2 regions of the Shewanella sp. ISS20 genome follow, and region 2 is predicted to be linked to the other one. Evidence: riboswitches for the same ligand, from Rfam matches in the RefSeq annotation. Region 2 holds a riboswitch; the other holds the start of a gene.

Region 1 (3,416 bases), 220 kb from region 2:
CCCAAGGTCCAAAACAGCACAGAGGCCGCAGCCATAGGATCAGAGAAATACAGCAATAAGCTCGCCAAGGCGGCAAACATAAAGGATGTGGCCACCCCAGCTAATAGCATGCGTTCCACCTGTCCATGCAAGCCTTTGCCGCTAACGCCTAACACTAAAAGCGCTGATAGACTCGCGCCAATAAAAGCGCCTATGGGCAAACTTAACCAAGACAATGCCGCGCTACCGAGCGCCGAGGTCATAACAACCACAGCCCCTAATGAGGCCCCCGATGAGATACCAAATAAATAAGGGTCGGCCAATGGGTTACGAGTCACCATTTGTAATACGGCGCCCGCTATGGATAAGCCTGCGCCTGCGATAAAGGCGAGTAAAACCCGCGGTAAACGCAGTTGCCACCATATTTGCCAGCTTAATGAATCCGGCGCGGCACCTGTGATAAAACTCATTACATCCTTGAGAATATGACTCATAGATAAAGGCACAGCCCCGAAACTGCTGGCCAGCAATAAGCTCAATAATAAACTCAATAACAAGCCCAGTAACATCATCACTAAGGCGGCGCTATAACTGAGCCCAGCCAGAGTGCTTGCTTTGATATGTGTCTTAAACAGCATGTTAGTTATTGACCTTGTGCTGATTAATCCCTTGATGAAGTGATTGGCTAGAGACTTGGTTAGGCGATCGATTTTGAAATTCATAACCGTAAAAATATTGAATACATGGGCGCGAGTGCTGCGGATGCTTAACTAGCTGACAGCACACACCAAAGACATCGGCAATGCGCGCTTCTGTCAGCACTTCTGCGGGCGTGCCCATGGCCACTACTTGGCCGTGATTAAGCATTAATAACTGATCGCACAAGGCGCTGGCTAAATTGAGATCGTGAATCGAGGCTATGACTGTCATATCCAGCGAATGCACTAATTCCATAATTTGGATTTGATAGCGAATATCCAGATGATTGGTGGGTTCATCTAAGATGAGTAATTGCGGTTGCTGCAATAAGGCTCTGGCAATTAAGGCGCGCTGTTTCTCGCCGCCCGATAGGCCGTGATAAGGGCGCTTTGCTAATAGGGAGATGCCCACGCGCTCAAGCACGGCTGCAATATTGGCTTTATCGCTGGCGGTAAGTGAAGCAAACCAACCTTTATGCGGCGTTAACCCTAGAGCCACTAGTTGCTCAACCGTCATATCCAGTTCAACAGGAGTATCTTGCTGCACCACAGCGACTTTACGGGCAAATTCCTTGGCAGAATACTGAGCAATCGGCTCGCCATTAAGCTCAATAGTGGCCGCTGTTGGCACTATATAGCGGTAAAGGCAGCGCAGCAATGATGACTTACCCGCGCCATTGGGGCCAATAATGCCAAGCATTTGCCCTGTCTTTACAGAAAAAGCGATAGCATCGAGTAAGGCGCGATCGCCCACTTGCCAGTGTAAGCCGTTAACCTCAAGCGATGCCATGGCGCGCCCCGAGCAAATAAGCGGTGCGGCCAAGCTTGGCGTCAAGAGGGGCGCGAGCCATTGAAATTGCGCTGTGATTCACTGTGTCTCTCCGGCTAGGTGACCCGCCTAGCATGATAAGTGGTTGTCAAAGGCAGGTATTCTGACTTGAGCCTAAGCTCTTACAGTTGCGGGTACAGTTCGGGCTTATGAGCTAACGCTCCCCGATTCCCTTTATCGCCAAGTTGCAGCATGCTGCCTTGGCACCTTTGACTCGATTGTGTGGCAAGCTTAGTTCGAGTTTGTGTTTGTATTTTTAGCGAAAGCCCAAGCCAAGCCGCGGGCAATTCTAACGTAATTTTTGCGCTCAAGTTACTGTTAAGTGTTGAGTGTTGAGTGTTAAGCGCTATCACCCTTAGGTGCTAAACCTTGCACTGTTAAGCTGTAAACTCAGATACCACGCCCTTTTTAGCTTCAGCCAGCCGCGCTTGGCCAAATCAAGCGTAAATGCCACTGACCTTTATCTAAACAAGCCATGATTTCCACCTCAGCGCCATAGCCTAGCTGTAACTGACTATAAATACCGGCATGCTGCCCAAGCCCTAAGGCTTTAGCCATTAAGTAGCGCATCACGCCGCCATGAGTGACTAGCCACACACACGGCGTACTGTGATTATGGCGATTAGCAGGCGCGCGCGTAAGAACACTGGTCAACACTTGCTGCCACAGGCTATCAAGCCGCGCGGCAAAGGCTGCCATGGTTTCAGCATTTGGCGGCGCAAATGCCCAAGGGTCGGCATAAAAATCTTCAACGGCGCTTGGCGTGTGCTGATAAATATTGCTAATTAACTGCCCGTCCCAATCGCCATAATTAAGCTCACGTAATTGCTCAGTCACTTCAACCTTGGGCCCTGCGCCATTCGGCCAATGCTGCTGATAAAACGTCATCAGCCCTTGGCGGCAGCGCCCAAGATCTGAGCTCACAATCAAATGAGGTGCGCCCAAGCGCGCATAGCTATGAGTCAGGGCTTGCTGCAATTGTTGCAAGCCAAGCGCGCTCGGCGCGACATCGCTATGGCCACGAAAGATTGCGCCGCCATGACACTGCCCGTGTCGAAACAGCATAATGCGCACGTTGGTAAACTCAGTGCTATCCCCATCTGATTTTGTAGCATCAATGGTGGTGTTTGTAGCACTAGTAGTAGCTCTTGGCATTAGCCCCTCGCAGTTGCATAAAACAATCAATTAAAAACAGTGGTAGCCAAGTGCCATTGGCTACCAGTATTAGCGCCATCTCAGTTAGCTAATCTGACTAACTCATTCCAGTTAACTCACTCCGGAAAACTCACTTAAGCCAATTTAAGCCAACTTAAGCTAGCCAGTCTCCACCAATTAAGCTGAGCTTGGTACTGTGATGCCCCTACTTGCATTAGCCATCAAAAAACATGATTATAGACGTCTATACGTTTAAACATCCAAAACATTTTAGACCAGAGACACAAAACTAGGTGGGTAAGATTACCGAACAAGGCAATAACCACAACAAGATCACAACAAAAACTGGCATCTAAAGCGCGGCTACTCCATAGTGGATTGGCCGATAACTATAAGATAAATAACAGTTAGCACGATAATAACTAGCAGGAAGATGATCATGGAACGCGAATCTCAAGCTCAACAAGGTAATTCTGTACGCGCGGCATTAACCCAAGCATTGACCGAGCGCATTCTGGTGCTCGATGGCGCCATGGGCACTATGATCCAAGGCCATCAATTACAAGAAGCCGATTACCGCGGTGAGCGCTTTAAGGATTGGCATACCGATGTTAAAGGTAACAACGACCTCTTGGTATTATCTCAACCACAGATCATCAAACAAATTCATCGAGATTACCTGCTTGCTGGCGCCGATATTATTGAAACTAATACCTTTAACGCCACTACTATCGCTATGGCTGATTATGACATGC
Region 2 (3,416 bases):
AGTTAAAACTGATATTGCAGGGTCAATTGCAGATTGCGACCCGTACCAGAATAATAGCCATTGCCGTTTGCACTGTAATAACTAGAAGCCACATATTGCTTATCCAATACGTTATCAATACGCATGCTCAAGCTCCAATCATCCAAATAATAATTCGCCGCCAGATTCATTAATCCGTAAGACGGCAATTTACTATCAACATTGGCACTATCACCTTCCACAAAGCGTGATGAAGTAAATACCCCTTCAACTTGCCACTGCCAATGCTCACCAAGTGTTTGGCTCAGTTGCACTCGCCCTGTGTGCGGCGCCACCCAAGATAAACGCTTATTTTGATTAACCCCTTCGGTTAACTTAGCATCGATATATTGATACTCACCAATCAGCTCAAAGTCTTGCGGTAATTGCCACGTCGCTGAGGTATTAACGCCATAGCGCCGCGATGCTTCAGCATTAATATTGGCGCCATTAAAGGCGCCACCTTCTGGGGTTAATTCGGGATTACTATCAAAGATAATTTCATCTTCTAAATCTAAGCGATAAAGGTTAAGGCTTAAATTAAGCGCGGAATACGCCCAGTCCACTCCAGTTTCATAAGAGCGCCCAGTTTGTGGTTTAAGCCCAATCACACCTTTAGGGGTGTAAGCTTGCTCATCCACTTTGGCAAAGCGAAAGTTATCATCCATGCGAATGTACCAACGCACATCATTGCTTGGACGATAATTTAGCCCCAATTCAAAAGCGGTCGCATCTTGTGATAACTCAACCCCACCTGGGTATACGTTATTATCAAACAAATGATCGCGCGCTTCAGCGTAACGGCCACCCACCACATAACTTAAGCTTGAGTTTAATGGCACAGTGGCCTGCACATAGCCACTGCTCACGCTTTGGGTATTTTCACGCCCAAAACTAAATTCTGAAGTGCCGCGGGTAAAATCACCGCCCACTATCATGGTCATAGGGCCGCGGTCGGTCGCAAAGTTAGCTAACACCTTAGGCATGATACTAAAAAGGCTGCGCTCATTGCGCCCAGCGCTGCCCCAGTTCACAGAGGTCACTAAGCTATCGCTATAATCGGCATCAGCCACTAAGGTCCACACAGAATTTAGTTGATGACTAGCGCCAAGACGCCAAGCATTGGTCATATCATGCTGATAGTCTTTAGTGTCAGGACTAGACGCTTGCCTTGGGTCGGCGGCAAATTGCGCGGCGGTTAACGCGCCTGGAGATTGTACTTTATTATCAAAATAACTCGCCTCAGCGTAAAAACTGCTCTTAGTATCATCATAATTAATGCGCGCTAAAGCAGAGCCGGTGTCGGAGTCATTATGGGCGCGATAATTATCTGAGCTATGTAAACTGGCAGAACCGTAATAACTCCAGTCTTGATTAAAGCGGCCATAAACGTCGCCTTGGCCTTGATAACTCTCAAAACTGCCGCCGCCTAATTGCACATTAGCGCCGTTATTTTCAGGTTTACGAGTAATGATATTAATCACCCCGCCTACCGCTTGGTCGCCATATAATACGCCGGCACTGCCCGATAAGACTTCAATGCTTTTCACTAAACTTAAGGGAATGGCGCGCAGCGCAGGCGCCGCAAGATCAATATTATTGAGTCTGCGGCCATCAAGTAAAATTAAGGTGTTATTGGACGCTTGCGAGCCTGTAAAGCCGCGCATAGCAATAGTCGCTTGGGTATTATTATCCGAGATTTGGATGCCATTTACGCCGCGCAGTAAGTCAATTAGATTGGTGGCACCGCTATTGGCTATAGCGAGTTCACCTATGACTTGCACATTGGCAGCCATGGCCATAATGTCGGCATCGCTGCGACCTAAGACTAAGATATGTTCTACATCGTTATTGCTCGCAGCCACTTGACCATTTAATAACAGCCCAAGTAAAACCGCGAGTTGAGTCGCTTTCATCTGTGTCATCTTCCCATTTACCTGTTTTATTCTAAGGAAATGGGGCAATATCGCCGCGCACAGTCAATTAAGCCTGCGTGAAATCGCACCTCAGGATCTGCCCACCGAAATCACTGAAATCGCTTTAAAGGCCGGTCTCCGGACTTAGGTTCTGCTATTACGCACGTAAACAGTTATTAACGCCTAAACGCACTGTTTACTCACCATTCACCGTTGCGGGGGCAGTATCAGCATCGCACTGATTTCCCGATTATCCCACTCAAAAGCAGGCACCATTTAAAGTTGACGAGTGCAAAAAATTTGCGCTCGAATTATAGCCATCTATACGTATGAATGTCTAATTAATTTGAACCGCCATCACAGCGATCATCTTGTTGAATATGAACTAAATGATTTTTAGCGCAGTGAGCGAGATAAAAGGCGCAAGCAGTAAACGCCGCCGTAAATACCAATAAAATGGCATAACCTAAGGGCATAAGAAGATTGAATCCCAATACACTTAAATAGCTTACGACGAGGGCGATGAGCGCCCAAGCCAGCAGACTGGGCTTAATGGTCACTATTTGTTTGGCGATAACAACTGGGGGTGACTGACTATCCATAGTAATGACTCTGCAAATATCCCTGTGCGATTACGATATGCTGTCCAAGCTGAGCTCACATTATCAAATTATTAAAAAATTACCAATAGCGCGCGCATTTTAAACTACTGCGCTATTGGTTATTAAGACAGTAATTACAGAAATAATTACACCAACCATTACAGCTATAACAATCTTATCCGTTGGCTTATAAGGCTAAGGTTAAAATTTCACGGCTCTTAATCACATCGATATCTTCGTGCTCACCTAAGGCCACCATGCCGTGCTGCTCTAACTGAGCTAACACGTTATCGATTGCTGCTTGAGATAAATCATAAGCAGCTAAACGCGTAGGTAACCCCATGGTTTCAAAAAAGGCGCGAGTATTAGCGATAGCTTGAGTGATTTTTTGCTGCTCACTGCCATCACGAATCTGCCATACGCGCTCGGCATATTGCAGTAATTTCTCGCGTTTTGCCGTTTGAGTCACTGTCAGCAATGCCGGCAGAATAATGGCTAAAGTGCGGGCATGGTCGATATCATACAGCGCGGTTAACTCATGACCTATCATGTGGGTCGCCCAGTCATGGGGTACGCCGGAGGCTAAGGTGCCATTAAGGGCTGTGGTGGCTGTCCACATTAAATTGGCCCGAATATCGTAGTTTTGTGGGTCGTTTAATACTTGCGGCCCAAGCTCAATCAATATTTGCAGCAAACCTTCAGCAAATTTATCCTGCACCGCGGCGTTCACTGGGTAAGTTAAATACTGCTCGGTAATATGCACAAACGCATCCACCACACCATTGGCAACTTGACGCGGCGGTAAGGTGTAAGTTTTGGTGGGGTCAAGAATCGAAAACTGCGGATACACACATGGGTTTCTAAAAGGCAATTTAGCTTG

The links. Region 2 has a riboswitch for cobalamin ahead of AC1HDP_RS09080 (TonB-dependent receptor family protein). Riboswitches for the same ligand answer to the same signal wherever they lie in the genome.
Region 1: another riboswitch for cobalamin. It lies ahead of AC1HDP_RS10100 (ABC transporter ATP-binding protein); the one in region 2 lies ahead of AC1HDP_RS09080 (TonB-dependent receptor family protein).

The regions. Positions count from the first base shown of each region.
Region 1 is NZ_JAWRZK010000001.1:2,176,361-2,179,776, forward strand. It holds gene AC1HDP_RS10095 (FecCD family ABC transporter permease) at 1-551, opposite strand, end outside; gene AC1HDP_RS10100 (ABC transporter ATP-binding protein) at 619-1,467, opposite strand; cobalamin riboswitch at 1,583-1,732, opposite strand; gene AC1HDP_RS10105 (histidine phosphatase family protein) at 1,921-2,661, opposite strand; gene metH (methionine synthase) at 3,101-3,416, shown strand, end outside.
Region 2 is NZ_JAWRZK010000001.1:1,958,357-1,961,772, forward strand. It holds gene AC1HDP_RS09080 (TonB-dependent receptor family protein) at 3-1,943, opposite strand; cobalamin riboswitch at 2,047-2,226, opposite strand; gene AC1HDP_RS09085 (hypothetical protein) at 2,276-2,536, opposite strand; gene AC1HDP_RS09090 (iron-containing alcohol dehydrogenase) at 2,724-3,416, opposite strand, start outside.